One region of the Streptomyces sp. NPDC031554 genome, then DNA from elsewhere that is predicted to be linked to it. Evidence: riboswitches for the same ligand, from Rfam matches in the RefSeq annotation. Region 1 holds a riboswitch; the other holds the start of a gene.
The links. Region 1 has a riboswitch for glycine ahead of gcvT (glycine cleavage system aminomethyltransferase GcvT). Riboswitches for the same ligand answer to the same signal wherever they lie in the genome.
Positions count from the first base shown of each region.

Region 1 (7,371 bases):
CGACCTCGGCGAAGTCCTCGGCCGTGAAACCGCGGGTGGCGAGGGCGGGCGTGCCGATACGCAGGCCCGAGGTGACCATCGGGGGCCGCGGGTCGTTCGGGACCGCGTTGCGGTTGACCGTGATGCCGACCTCGTGGAGGCGGTCCTCGGCCTGCTGCCCGTCCAGCTCCGACTCGCGCAGGTCGACCAGGATCAGGTGCACGTCGGTGCCGCCGGACAGGACGTTGATCCCGGCCTCCCGGGCGTCCGGCGCGGTCAGCCGCTCGGCGAGGATCCGCGCGCCCTCCACCGTACGGCGCTGGCGCTCCTTGAAGTCGTCCGAGGCCGCGACCTTGAAGGACACCGCCTTCGCCGCGATGACGTGCTCCAGGGGGCCGCCCTGGAAGCCCGGGAACACGGACGAGTTGAGCTTCTTCGCGAAGGCCTGCCGGGCGAGGATGATGCCGCCGCGCGGGCCGCCCAGCGTCTTGTGGGTCGTGGAGGTGACCACGTCCGCGTACGGCACCGGGTTCGGGTGCAGGCCCGCCGCGACCAGACCGGCGAAGTGCGCCATGTCCACCCACAGGTACGCCTCGACCTCGTCGGCGATCCGGCGGAACTCGGCGAAGTCCAGCTGCCGCGGGTACGCCGACCAGCCCGCGATGATCACCTTGGGGCGGTGCTCCTTGGCGAGCCGCTCGACCTCGGCCATGTCGACCAGGCCGGCCTCGTCCACGTGGTAGGCGACCACGTCGAACTGCTTGCCGGAGAAGTTCAGCCGCATCCCGTGGGTCAGGTGACCGCCGTGCGCCAGGTCCAGGCCCAGGATGGTGTCGCCGGGCTGGGCCAGCGCGAACAGGGCGGCCTGGTTGGCGGAGGCACCCGAGTGCGGCTGGACGTTGGCGTACTCGGCGCCGAACAGTTCCTTGACCCGGTCGATCGCGATCTGCTCGGTGACGTCGACGTGCTCGCAGCCGCCGTAGTAGCGGCGGCCGGGATAGCCCTCGGCGTACTTGTTGGTCAGGACCGAGCCCTGCGCCTCCATGACGGCCAGCGGAGCGAAGTTCTCCGAGGCGATCATCTCGAGCGTGGACTGCTGGCGGCGCAGCTCGCCGTCGACCGCCGCGGCGATCTCCGGGTCGAGCTCGTGCAGGGGCGTGTTCAGGACAGACATGCGTCTTTCGACCTCTCAGCCGGCGATGAAGGCGGTGTACTCGTCGGCGGAGAGCAGCTCGGCCGGCTCGTCCGTGACGCGTACCTTGAACAGCCAGCCGCCCTCGAAGGGCTCGGAGTTCACCAGCGACGGGTCGTCCACGACGTCCTGGTTGACCTCGGCGATCTCGCCGGTGACCGGCGCGTACAGCTCACTGACCGACTTGGTCGACTCCAGCTCGCCGCAGGACTCGCCCGCGGTCACCGCGGCACCGACCTCGGGGAGCTGGACGAAGACCACGTCGCCGAGCGCGTTGGCCGCGTGCTCGGTGATGCCGACCGTCGAGACGCCGTCCTCGGCGCCCGACAGCCACTCGTGCTCCTTGCTGTAGCGCAGCTGCTGGGGGTTGCTCATGGCCTGAATTCTCCTGTACGCGGGGGAGTGCTGATGAAGGGGGACTGCTGGGGACGCGCGTGAGCGGCGCACCTGTGCGCAGGGTCACGCGCGGGACCGGCCGCGGTCCGCCGCGGCGCGGTCCGAGCGCCAGTCTCTACTTCCGGCGCTTGTAGAACGGCAGCGCCACGACCTCGTACGGCTCGTGGCTGCCCCGGATGTCCACGCCGACACCCGGCGTGCCCGGTGCCGCGTGCGCGGCGTCGACGTAGGCCATCGCGACCGGCTTGCCCAGCGTGGGGGAGGGGGCGCCGGAGGTGACCTCGCCGACCACCTCGCCGCCCGCGACCACGGCGTACCCGGCGCGCGGGACGCGGCGGCCCTCGGCGACCAGGCCGACCAGGACCCGCGGCGGGTTCGTCCCGGCGCGCTCGGCGGCCGCGGCGAGCGCCGCGCGGCCCACGAAGTCACCGTCCTTGCCGAACTTCACGACTCGGCCGAGACCGGCGTCGAAGGGGGTCAGCGCGGTCGACAGCTCATGGCCGTACAGCGGCATGCCCGCCTCCAGGCGGAGCGTGTCGCGGCAGGACAGGCCGCAGGGGATCAGGCCGACGCCCTCGCCGGCCTTCGTCAGGGCCTGCCACAGCTCGACGGCGTGCTCCGGCTTCACGAACAGTTCGAAGCCGTCCTCGCCGGTGTAACCGGTGCGGGCGACGAGCGCGGGGACGCCGGCGACGGTGCCGGGCAGGCCGGCGTAGTACTTCAGGCCGTCGAGGTCGGCGTCGGTGAGCGACTTCAGGATGCCGGGGGACTCCGGTCCCTGGACGGCGAGCAGCGCGTAGGCGTCGCGGTCGTCGCGCACCTCGGCGTCGAAGCCGCCGGCGCGCGCGGTCAGCGCGTCCAGGACCACCTGGGCGTTGGAGGCGTTGGCGACGACCATGAACTCGGTGTCGGCGAGCCGGTACACGATGAGGTCGTCGAGGATGCCGCCGTCGGCGTCGCAGATCATGGTGTAGCGGGCCCGGCCCACGCCCACGGCCGCGAGGTCGCCGACCAGAGCGAAGTTCAGCAGGGCGCCCGCCTGCGGGCCGGTGACGGTGATCTCGCCCATGTGCGAGAGGTCGAAGAGGCCGGCCCGGGTCCGCACGGCGTGGTGCTCGTCGCGTTCGGAGCCGTAGCGCAGGGGCATGTCCCAGCCGGCGAAGTCGGTCATGGTCGCGCCCAGCGAACGGTGCAGGGCGTCGAGGGCGGTGTGGCGGAGCGGGGTGCTGCTCATCGGGCGTTCGTCTCCCAAGGCGATGGACTCCCTCCCGCGCGGGTGGAGCCGGGCGCGGGGGAGGAGAGGTCGTTCCTCCCCATCTGTCATCGGAACCTGAGAGGTTCGCCGTGACCGTCCGCGGACGGGTCGGTCACGGCTTGCACCTTGGGTGGAGCCGCCGGAGGGCGACCCGCTTTTCAGATGTGCCTCGCCCGCGCGGTAACGGGGCCTGAGAGATTCAAGGGAGGGACTTGCTCCTTCGGCGCCCCAGCGATGCTGTCGGTGGGGACTCTCCCGCGCGGATTCAAACGGCCGGTATGCAGTTGGCGCGGCCATCATCGCACGCCCCGGCCGATCGCGGCAGGCCGCATCTGTAACCGGCCTGTGGCGGTAAGCGCATGAAAACGCGAGGCGGACCGGATTACCTTCTCTTTACGCTCGACGGGGAGAAGACTTGTCTGACCCCAGGGGAGGACGAACACGGTGAACAGGACCACGGGACTCGGGACCGGCCCGGCGCTCGCACTGCCCGCGCAGCCGCGGGCCTCCGCCCCCGGGGCGGCCGGTGCGACCCCCGCGCCGGTCGTCCGCGACCTGCGCGACCGCGCCGGCCGCAGCCCGCACGGCCTGCTGTTCGCGTCCCGCGACCTGGTCGTGGTCACGGGACTGCCCGGCAGCGGCAAGTCGACGCTGATGAGGCGGGCCGTCGCGGGCGCGCGCATCGACTCCCAGGACACCCGCGACCGCTGGGACGCCCGCATGCCGCGCGCCCTGCCCTACGCCCTCTACCGCCCTCTCGTCCGCCTCGACCACTACGCCGGTCTGCGCCGCGCCCTGCGCACCGGCGAGGGCGTCGTCGTCCACGACTGCGGCACGCAGGCCTGGGTGCGCGCCTGGCTGGCCCGCGAGGCCCGCCGCCGCGGCGGCAGCCTGCACCTCGTGCTGCTCGACGTCACCGTGGACACCGCGCTGGAGGGCCAGCGCGAGCGCGGCCGGGGCGTCTCCCGGTACGCCTTCCGCCGCCACCGCCGGGCCGCCTCCCGCCTGCTGCGCGCGGCGGAGCGCGGCCGCCTCCCCCAGGGCTGCGGCTCGACGGTCCTCCTCGACCGCGCCGCGGCCGACACCCTCCGCCGCATCGCCTTCACGAGCTGACCGGGGCCGGACCGGGGCGGGGTTGCGGCCCTCGATCGCCGTGCGGGCCCGGGGGCTCCGCACCTGCGGCCGCCGGGGTGCCGGGGTGCCGTGCGCATCCGGGGCCCGCGAGCGCCGGGCCGCCGCGCGGGACCGGGGGTCCGGCCGGCGGGCGGCACCCGGGGCGGGGCTCAGCGGTCCGGTCCGCGGACCTTCGGCCGCCGAGCCGCGGCACGAGCCCGCCGCCCCGGTCGCCGGACCCGCCCCGCGGGGCGGCCACGCGGCCGCCGGGCCGTCCGCGGGTGCGGGGCCCCGCGGAGACCGAGCCGCCGCACAGGCGTCCCCGGTCGTCGGACCCGCCCCGCCGGACCCGCCCCGCGGGCCCGGCCACGCGGCCGCCGCACCGCCACCGTCCCCGGCCGCCGCCCCCGGCTCCGGGACGTCCGGTGGACGGTGGACGGTGGACGTCGGACGGCGCACGGCGGGGGCGCGGCCGGTACCCGATAGCCTTTCGAGCCACATCCAGTGGTTCCCAGCAGGCGGTAGGCAGATGGACTTCCCCCCGGCGGACTTCCCCGCGGACTTCCCGGCACAGGCGCACCCCCACCCGCACGGCGGGTGGCCCGGCAACGAGCTGGAGGAGGTGCTCTCCGCCTCCCTCGGCGTGCCCGGGGCCGGCGGCCGGATCGTGGAGGTGCTCGGCCGCAGCTTCCTGTGGGTGCCGCTGCCCGCCGGAGGCGGCCCGCACAGCGGCCCCCTGGACCTGCCCACCCTGGAGCTGGAGGGCCAGGCGTACGTGCCCGTGTTCAGCTCCGAGGAACAGTTCCGGCAGGTCGTCGGCGCGCACATGGCGTACACCGTCGCCCCGGCGGTCGAGTTCGCCCGCGGGCTGCCCCCGCAGGTCGGCATCCTGGTCAACCCGGACGGCACGGTCGGCATCCCGCTGCCCCCGGAGGCCGTCGCCGAGCTGTGCCGGGCCGGCCTCACCCCGCTGGACGGTCCCGCCGGCGGCGGCCGGGTCCGTCTCCACGAGCCCGACTGGCAGGACGACCCGGTGGACTTCCTGTCCGCGGCCTCCGCCGAGTTCGAGGCGACCGGCGTCGTCCTGACCGCCCGCCGCTGCCTCGCCGCGATCGAGACGGCCGACCCCGTGCTGTTCGTCGGCGTCGAGCTCTCCCCGTGGGAGGGCGATCAGCGGGCGCTGCCCCTGGAGGCCCTCGGCAGGGCGCTCGGCCGGGTCCAGGCGCCCTGGCCGGTCAACCTCGTCCTGCTCGACGTGACGGAGGACCCGGTGGCCCGGTGGCTGAAGGAGCACGTGCGGCCCTTCTACTCCCGGATCCACTGAACGCGTTCCGCACGGGGGCGTCCGCGCCGGCGGGCGGCGGTGCCGCGAGGGCCCGGTGGGCGCCCGCCGGGCCGGTCCCGCCGGCGGCGGACGAGCCGGTCCCTCGGGGGGACCCGTTGTCGGCGAAGACACCTAAGCTGGTCTCCCGAAAGCGGGGCAACTTATCGAAGGGGCGGTACAGGTGAGCGCCAGCAGCATCGCGGCCGGGCAGGTCGAGCACATGCTGCGCCAGGTGACCCCCGGGCGCTACGACGCCTACGAGGCACTCCTGCGCGCCCTCGCGACCCCGGGCACCGGCCAGGTGTGGATGCTGCTGTGGCACGGTCAGGCCGGTTCCCCCGACGCCCAGTACGGCACGATGGACGTCGAGGGCCACGGCTACGCCCCCTGCGTCACCTCCGCCCAGGAACTGTCCGCGAGCGGCTGGAACCGGTCGTACGAGGTGGTCGACGCGCTGGACGCGGCCCGCACCCTCTACCCCGACCACCACGGACTCTGGCTCAACCCGCACGCCCCCGGCGGCGGCGTCGGCATCCCCTGGCCCGACCTGCGGCGGATCGCCACCGGGCTGGACCGCCAGCCGGCCGGGCCGCTGCGGCTGTCCGAGCCGGCCATCGAGATCCCGCAGTTCTACGCCCTGCTCGCGCAGAACGCCCACCGCACCCCGGCCCTGCGCTCCCTGCGCCGCGCCTGGGTCCAGCCGGCCCTCGGCGCGCCCTACCTCGCCCTCGGGCTCGACGTGTACGACACCTCCCCGCCGGCCGTGGACGCGGTGCGGGCGATGATGCAGCAGTCCGTCGGCGCGGTGCCGGAGGGACTGCCGGTGTCCACGGTCGCCATGAGCGACGACTACGACCCGGTGGTCCTGTGGATGCGCGCCCACGTCCGCCCCTTCTACGACCGTGAGGCGCACGCCCCCGCGGCGCCGCCCGCGCAGCCCCCCGTGGGCGGTTACGGCTTCCCGCCGGCCGGCCGTCGCTGATGGGGTCCGCCGTCCGTCTCCGGGTGTCGGCCCGACGCGTCGGCTCAGTGAATCTTCGCGCGTAGATCGGTGCGGTAAGTCCGTTTATGGATGGTTATGCCATAACTCGTGGGCGTCCGCCCCCCGTTACCCACCGTCCGGATAACGGAATCCTCCTGAGAGCATCACGTTTACGCATCCATTCCCCTTCAACTCTGGCTACAGATCGCCAAAGCGTTGAAGACTCCCGCATCAGGGGTGCTTTCACCCCTGCGTACGACGGACTGATCACGCCGCTACAGCGGCAAGTGTGGGCCGGCTACCGCCGGTTGAGAGGGGTCCCTGCCAGATGACGGCACCATTGCACGAGCCGACCGCGGAAGCGGCCCCGAGCCCGGCCGAGGAAGCGGCGGTGGCCACCGCCGACGCGAAGGCCGTACAGGGCCGTTCCCTGGGTCGGATCGCCTGGGAGCGCCTGAAGCGGGACAAGCTCGCCCTGACCGGCGGCATCGTGGTGCTCCTCCTCGTCGTGGTCGCGCTGCTGGCCCCGGTGATCACCTCGATCCTGGGCCAGGACCCGAACGAGTACCACGAGAACCTCATCGACCCGCTGTTCGGCACCCCCACGGGCTCCCTGGGCGGCATCAGCGGCGAGCACCTGCTGGGCGTCGAGCCGGTCAACGGCCGCGACATCTTCGCCCGCATCCTCTACGGCGCCCGGATCTCCCTGCTGGTCGGCTTCCTGTCGGCCGTCGTCGCCGTGATCCTCGGCACCGTCCTGGGCATCCTCGCCGGCTTCTTCGGCGGCTGGGTCGACTCGGTCGTCAGCCGGGTCATGGACGGTCTGCTCGCCTTCCCCCAGCTGCTGTTCATCATCGCGCTGGTCTCCGTCATGCCGAGCGACCTGCTGGGCCTCACCGGCTCCAACGTGCGCGTCTTCGTGATGATCCTGGTCATCGGCTTCTTCGGCTGGCCCTACATCGGACGTGTGGTGCGCGGCCAGACCCTCTCCCTGCGAGAGCGCGAGTACGTGGAGGCCGCCCGATCGCTGGGCGCCGGACGGCTGTACATCCTGTTCAAGGAACTGCTGCCCAACCTCGTCGCCCCGATCGTCGTCTACACCACGATGATGATCCCCACCAACATCCTGA
Region 1 covers NZ_JBVIKX010000001.1:303,751-311,121, reverse strand. The annotation lists gene glyA (serine hydroxymethyltransferase) at 1-1,153, opposite strand, end outside; gene gcvH (glycine cleavage system protein GcvH) at 1,169-1,546, opposite strand; gene gcvT (glycine cleavage system aminomethyltransferase GcvT) at 1,683-2,801, opposite strand; glycine riboswitch at 2,875-2,990, opposite strand; glycine riboswitch at 2,991-3,090, opposite strand; gene ACZ5FU_RS01305 (AAA family ATPase) at 3,267-3,935, shown strand; gene ACZ5FU_RS01300 (enhanced serine sensitivity protein SseB) at 4,465-5,259, shown strand; gene ACZ5FU_RS01295 (enhanced serine sensitivity protein SseB C-terminal domain-containing protein) at 5,441-6,241, shown strand; gene ACZ5FU_RS01290 (ABC transporter permease) at 6,570-7,371, shown strand, end outside.

Region 2 (7,371 bases), on a different contig from region 1:
AGACGCAGTTGCCGGCGCTCTCGCCCGAGGCCCAGGCCGCGGTCGACGCGCTGCCGCTGGGTTCCGCCCTGCTGGTCGTGCGGCGTGGCCCCAACTCGGGCAGCCGCTTCCTGCTGGACGGTGACCTGACGACGGCCGGGCGGCACCCGCAGAGCGACATCTTCCTGGACGACGTGACGGTCTCGCGCCGCCACGTGGAGTTCCGGCGTCGCCAGGACGGCTCGTTCGCGGTGGCCGACGTCGGCAGCCTGAACGGTACGTACGTCAACCGGGAGCGGATCGACGAGGTCCCGCTGTCGAACGGCGACGAGGTGCAGATCGGCAAGTACCGGCTGGTCTTCTACGCGAGCCAGCGAGGCTACTGACCCGCCCCCGGACCCGGTCCGGGGGAACCCCCAGGGAAGGCCCATGCTGCGAACACCGAGGGGCGGTACCGAACCCGGCGCCGCCGCAGTGGACGGTGGTGCGATGAGCATCGGCACGGTGCTGAACGTGCTGCGCGACGAGTTCCCCGAAGTCACCATCTCCAAGATCCGCTTCCTGGAGTCGGAGGGGCTCGTCGAGCCGCAGCGGACCCCGTCGGGGTACCGCAAGTTCAGTGTGGGGGACGTCGAGCGCCTCGGCCATGTCCTCAGGATGCAGCGGGACCACTATCTGCCGCTCAAGGTGATCCGGGAACATCTGGACGCCATGGAGCGTGGTGAGGCGGCACCGCTGCCGACGGTGGGCCGGCAGCGGGACGGGGAGGCGGTGCCGGAGCGGTCCGACGCGCCCACCGCCGCCCGGATCGGGCGGTCGGAGCTGCTGGCGGCCGCCGGGATCGACGAGCGCGAACTCCAGGAGTGGGAGGCCTACGGGCTCGTCGCGCCCTTGGAGGACGGGGTCTACGACGCCGAGGTGGTCACGGTGGCCGCGCTCGTCTCCGAGCTGGGGCGGTTCGGGATCGAACCCCGGCACCTGCGGGTGATGAAGGCCGCGGCCGATCGTGAGGCGGGGCTCGTGGACCAGGTGGTCGCACCGCTCCGGCGCCACCGCAATCCGCAGACGAGGGCGCATGCGGAGGCCCGCACGAAGGAGCTGGCGGGGCTCACGGTCAGGCTGCACGCGGCATTGGTGCAGACCGCGCTCGGGGTGCGCCTGCCCTGAGGGGAGACGGTCCGGGCCGCCCGGATCGGTCACCCGTTCCCGGCCCGACTACCCAAACGTCCCGAGCACGGCCTAGGGTTGCTGTGTGAACGAGCTCGATGTCGTAGGTGTCCGGGTCGAGATGCCCTCCAACCAACCGATCGTCCTGCTGCGTGAAGTGGGAGGCGACCGTTACCTCCCCATCTGGATCGGGCCGGGTGAGGCGACGGCGATCGCCTTCGCCCAGCAAGGCATGGCTCCGGCGCGGCCGCTGACCCACGACCTGTTCAAGGACGTGCTGGAGGCGGTGGGCCAGGAGCTCAGCGAGGTACGCATCACGGACCTGCGTGAAGGCGTCTTCTACGCCGAGCTGGTCTTCGCCAGCGGGGTGGAGGTGAGCGCGCGGCCGTCCGACGCCATAGCGCTGGCCCTGCGCACCGGGACGCCGATCTACGGCAGCGACACGGTCCTCGACGACGCGGGGATCGCCATCCCGGACGAGCAGGAGGACGAGGTCGAGAAGTTCCGCGAGTTCCTCGACCAGATCTCCCCCGAGGACTTCGGCAGCAGCAATCAGTAGCCGTCGGCAGACATGGACTGTCGGGTGGGCGCAAAGGCTTCGGCCGCGGCGATTGCCGTCGGACCGTGAGAGCGTCCTGCGGCTTCCGCTCAGCGCATTCGGCTAGCCTTTCCCCGCGGTGGAGTACGGGAAACCACTCCTGGGGTGATTATCACTCGGCGTGCCGAGTGTGGCGATCGTTGACGCACCCCCGGTGACTGCCTACCGTCGAGAAGGCAGGTCAAGGACGGAGGTCGGCGTGAGAAGCAGCGGCGACGGTACGGTGGGGGGTGCCCCCGGACTCGGTGTCGGGGGGAGCGGTCCGTACCCTCCCTCGAGCTCTCGGCTCCGCCCGGGCGGGGGCCACCCCCATCACGGAGGCGCGGCCGATCACGCTCCGCAGCGGCCGGCGGCCGTACCGAGCAGCGGAGGGGCGGCGTCCATGGCGTCCGAGGAGATCGGCTACCGGGGCCCGACGGCCTGTGCGGCCGCCGGCATCACCTATCGGCAGCTGGACTACTGGGCGCGCACGGGGCTGGTCGAGCCGAGCGTGCGGCCCGCCCACGGGTCCGGCACGCAGCGCCTGTACAGCTTCCGGGACGTGGTGGTCCTGAAGATCGTCAAGCGTTTCCTCGACACCGGGGTCTCGCTCCAGAACATCCGCACCGCCGTCCAGCACCTGCGTGAGCGCGGCTTCAGCGACCTCGAGCGGATGACGCTGATGAGCGACGGCGCCACGGTCTACGAGTGCACCTCCCCGGACGAGGTCCACGCGCTGCTCCAGGGCGGGCAGGGCATCTTCGGGATCGCCGTCGGGGTGGTGTGGCGGGATGTCGAGAGCGCGCTGTCCCAGCTGCACGGAGAGCGTGTCGACACCGGGGAGACACTCGTCGGGCCCAACCCGGCGGACGAGCTGGCCCGCCGGCGCAACCGGGCGGTCTGACGGCCCCGGCGGCCGTACGGCCTCGTTGTCAGTGGCGTGGTGCAGCATCGGAGATGTGAGAAACGCGCCCACCGTCCTGCATCTCGACATGGACGCCTTCTTCGCCCAGGCGGAGCAGGCGTCCAAGCCGAGTCTGCGCGGGAAGGCGGTGGTCGTGGGGGGTCTCGGACCGCGAGGAGTGGTGGCGACCGCCTCGTACGAGGCGCGGGTCTTCGGCGTGCACTCGGCGATGCCCATGGCGCAGGCCCGCCGGCTCGCCCCGAACGCCGCCTACCTGGTGCCGCGGGGCGCCTTCTACCGCCGGATCAGCGACCAGGTCATGGCGCTGCTGCGGGCCCTGTCGCCGTTGGTGGAGCCGCTCAGCCTGGACGAGGCGTTCGTGGATCTGGAGGCCGGCGAGGCGGCCTGGGACAGCGAGTCGGCGCGGCTGGCCGGGGTGCGGCTGCGCGCCGACATCCGGGCGGTCACCGGGCTCACCGGTTCGGTGGGGCTGGCCGCCTCGAAGATGCTCGCCAAGATCGCCTCCGAGCAGGCCAAGCCGGACGGCCTGGTGCTGATCGAGCCGGGCACCGAGCGGTCCCTGCTCGCGCCGATGCCGGTGCGGACGCTGCCGGGGGTCGGTCCGGCGACCGGCGACCATCTCAGGCGGGCCGGGATCACCACGGTCGGGGAGATGGCCGAGGCGGGGGAGGACGAGCTGGTACGGCTGCTGGGCAAGGCGCACGGGCACGCGCTGTACGCCATGGCGCTGGCCCGGGACGACCGGCCCGTGGTGGCCGAACGGGAGACCAAGTCCGTGTCGGTGGAGGACACCTACGACGTCGACATCCACGACCGGGTGCGGGTGGGCCTCGAGGTGCAGCGGCTCGCCGACCGGTGTGTGCGGCGGCTGCGGGGGGCCGGCCTGTCGGGGCGGACCATCGTGCTGAAGGTGCGGCGGTACGACTTCTCCACGCTCACCCGGTCGGAGACCCTGCGGGGGCCCACGGACGATCCGGCGGTGGTGCGGGAGGCGGCGGCGCGGCTGCTGGAGGCGGTCGACACGACGGGCGGTGTGCGGCTGCTCGGGGTGGGGGTCAGCGGGCTGGCCGACTTCACGCAGGAGGACCTGTTCGCGCAGGCGGCCGAGGTGCGGGCGGCGGACGTGCGGGCCGCGGGCCCCGAGGACGAGGCGTCCGAGGAGCCCGCGGTGGCCGAGGCGGTGCCCGTGGAGCACCGGTGGCGGCCGGGGCTCGACGTGCGGCACGCCCGGCTCGGCCACGGGTGGGTGCAGGGCAGCGGGCTGGGGCGGGTGACCGTGCGGTTCGAGACGCCCGGGTCGGAGGTGGGCCGGGTGCGGACGTTCCGCATCGACGACCCCCAGCTGGAACCGGCGGAGCCGCTGCCGCTGGTGCGGCGAGGACCGGACGGGGCACCGGCCGTGGACGAGGCCGCTCACGTGCCGACGGCGGGGCCGCAGCCGGGGACCGGCCGGTGACGGGATCGAGCGAGGCGGTGTGCGGTGGCGGACGGGGAGCGACGGACGGACCCCGCGGGGCTCCCGGCGGAGCGACGTGACGAGGCGCGTTCGGTGGTCCGGTGGGTCACCGCATGGGCCGCGGGACGCGAGGACGTCGTCGGGGTGCTGCTCGTGGGGTCCTGGGCGCGGGGTGCCGGACGAGCCGGCTCGGACGTCGATCTCGTCGTGCTGACGGCCGAACCGGGCCGGTACGCCGCCGAGGACACCCGGGTGCGCGAGCCGGCCCTGGGCGACGTGGTCCGCAACCGGACCCGAGGGCCCCTCACCGCATGGTGGTGTGTCACCGCCTGCGGTCTGGAGGTCGAGGCCGGCATCGGCCCCGCCGACCGGGCGCGTACCGATCCCGTCGACGCGGGCACGCGACGCGTCGTCACCGACGGGGCGCGACCGCTCCACGACCCGTGGGGACTCCTGGGGGCACTGGTCCGGGCGTGCGGCCGGTCCGCTCAGGTCTCCTCCGAGCCCGCCAGCCTGCCGAAGTCCCGGTCCGGGAGGGGCGGCGGGGCGGCCACGTCGAGGCCGTAGTGGTGATAGAGCTGGAGTTCCTGGTCGGGGGAGAGGTGACGGCCCACACCGAAGTCGGGGGCGTCCTTGATCAGGGCGCGGTCGAAGGGGACGTGCAGGGTGCCCTCGACCAGTTCGCTGGGTTCCAGGGGGACGAAGGCGTCCCGGCTGAACAGACCGGTGCGTATGGCCGCCCACTCCGGCACGCCGGTCGCGTCGTCGAGGTAGATCTCGTCGATGGTGCCGATCTTGGTGCCGTTCCGGTCGAACGCCTTGCGGCCGATCAGGTTGCGCGGATCGATGTCGGTCTGCACGGAACCCCTCCACGTGGTCGCAAACTCATCCCTCAGCACTACGAAAGAGCACATCGGCGGTCGCGGCCACTCGGAAGGAGGCCTCGTTGACCCCGCTGGTAGTCTGGCCGTGGCCGCTGACCCCGTGCGGGAGAGTCCTCCGGAGACCACCGGAGGCGCCGAAGGAGCAAATCCTCCCCGGAATCTCTCAGGCCCACGTACCGCACGGACGAGGTCACTCTGGAAAGCAGGGCGGGTGCCGACGGCGTCGACGGCTTCCGCCCTCACCGACGGTGAAAGCCGGGTGCCCTCGGGCGTCCGGTGAAGCTCTCAGGTTGAGATGACAGAGGGGGAGGCCGTCCGGGTACCCGCCAGTGGTGCCCCTCGAAGGTCGTGTGACCAGGAGGCCTCCGCAATGACCGCCCATCGCATTCCGCTCTCCGACCTCGAACAGGGAATCCCCTTCGAGCAGCGTCACATCGGACCCGACCAGGAGGCGCGGGCCAAGATGCTCGCGCAGGTCGGTTACGGCTCCCTGGACGAGCTGACCGCCGCCGCGGTCCCCGACGTGATCAAGAACGCCGACGCGCTGGACCTGCCGGGTGCGCGCACCGAGGCCGAGGTGCTGGCCGAGCTGCGTTCGCTGGCCGACCGCAACCAGGTCATGGACTCCATGATCGGGCTCGGCTACTACGGCACCTTCACCCCGCCGGTCATCCTGCGCAACGTCATGGAGAACCCGGCCTGGTACACGGCCTACACGCCGTACCAGCCGGAGATCTCGCAGGGCCGGCTCGAGGCGCTGCTGAACTTCCAGACGACGGTCGCCGACCTGACCGGGCTGCCCACCTCCGGCGCCTCGCTGCTCGACGAGGGCACGGCCGCGGCCGAGGCGATGGCGCTGTCCCGGCGGATGGGGAAGAACAAGAAGGGCCTCTTCCTGATCGACGCGGACGCGCTGCCGCAGACCATCGCCGTGATCGAGACGCGTGCCGAGCCGACCGGTGTCGAGGTCGTCGTCGCCGACCTGAGCGAGGGCATCCCGGCCGACATCGCCGCGCGGGAGATCAACGGCGTGCTGGTCCAGTACCCGGGGGCCTCCGGTGCCGTGCGCGACCTCAAGCCGGTCATCGACCAGGCGCACGAGCTGGGGGCGCTCGTCACCGTCGCCGCCGATCTGCTCGCGCTGACGCTGCTGACCTCGCCCGGTGAGCTGGGCGCGGACATCGCCGTCGGCACGACGCAGCGGTTCGGGGTGCCGATGGGCTTCGGCGGGCCGCACGCCGGTTACATGGCCGTCCACGAGAAGTTCGCGCGCAGCCTGCCCGGACGGCTGGTCGGCGTGTCCGTCGACGTGGACGGCAACCGGGCGTACCGGCTGGCGCTGCAGACCCGTGAGCAGCACATCCGCCGGGAGAAGGCGACCAGCAACATCTGCACGGCGCAGGTCCTGCTCGCCGTCATGGCCGGCATGTACGCCGTGTACCACGGTCCCGAGGGCCTGCGGGCGATCGCGCGGCGCACCCACCGCTACGCCTCGCTCCTGGCCGCCGGGCTCACCGCGGGCGGCGTCGAGGTCGTGCACGGTTCCTACTTCGACACGCTGACCGTGCGGGTGCCCGCGAAGGCCGCCGAAGCCGTCGCCGCCGCCCGGGACAACGGCGTCAACCTCCACCTCGTCGACGCCGACCACGTGGCGGTCTCCTGCGACGAGACCACCGGGCGGGCGCAGATCGACGCCGTGTGGCGGGCCTTCGGGGTCGAGGGCGACATCGAGGCCCTCGACGCGGCCGCGCAGGACGCCCTCCCCGACGGGCTGCTGCGCCGCGACGAGATCCTCGCCCACCCCGTCTTCCACCAGTACCGCTCCGAGACCGCGATGCTGCGCTACCTGCGCAGGCTGGCCGACCGCGACTACGCGCTGGACCGGGGCATGATCCCGCTGGGGTCCTGCACGATGAAGCTCAACGCGACCACCGAGATGGAGCCGGTCACCTGGCCCGAGTTCGGGCAGCTGCACCCCTTCGCGCCCGCCGGGCAGGCGCGGGGCTACCTCACGCTCATCCACGAGCTGGAGGAGCGGCTCGCCGAGGTCACCGGGTACGACAAGGTGTCCCTCCAGCCGAACGCCGGGTCGCAGGGCGAGTTCGCCGGACTGCTCGCCGTGCGCGGGTACCACCGCGCCAACGGGGACGAGCAGCGGACCGTGTGCCTGATCCCGTCGTCGGCGCACGGCACGAACGCCGCGAGCGCCGTGATGGCCGGGATGAGGGTCGTCGTCGTGAACACCGCCGAGGACGGCGAGATCGACGTCGAGGACCTGCGGGCGAAGATCGACAAGCACCGCGACGAGCTGGCGGTCCTGATGATCACCTACCCGTCGACGCACGGGGTGTTCGAGGAGCACGTCGCCGACATCTGCGCGCAG
Region 2 covers NZ_JBVIKX010000013.1:6,314-13,684, forward strand. The annotation lists gene ACZ5FU_RS28330 (FHA domain-containing protein) at 1-365, shown strand, start outside; gene ftsR (transcriptional regulator FtsR) at 409-1,146, shown strand; gene ACZ5FU_RS28340 (bifunctional nuclease family protein) at 1,232-1,705, shown strand; gene ACZ5FU_RS28345 (MerR family transcriptional regulator) at 1,944-2,627, shown strand; gene ACZ5FU_RS28350 (DNA polymerase IV) at 2,683-4,104, shown strand; gene ACZ5FU_RS28355 (nucleotidyltransferase domain-containing protein) at 4,198-4,671, shown strand; gene ACZ5FU_RS28360 (PRC-barrel domain-containing protein) at 4,593-4,964, opposite strand; glycine riboswitch at 5,082-5,177, shown strand; gene gcvP (aminomethyl-transferring glycine dehydrogenase) at 5,359-7,371, shown strand, end outside.
Region 2: linked by a shared signal. The riboswitch ahead of gcvP (aminomethyl-transferring glycine dehydrogenase) and the one ahead of gcvT (glycine cleavage system aminomethyltransferase GcvT) in region 1 are both predicted to bind glycine.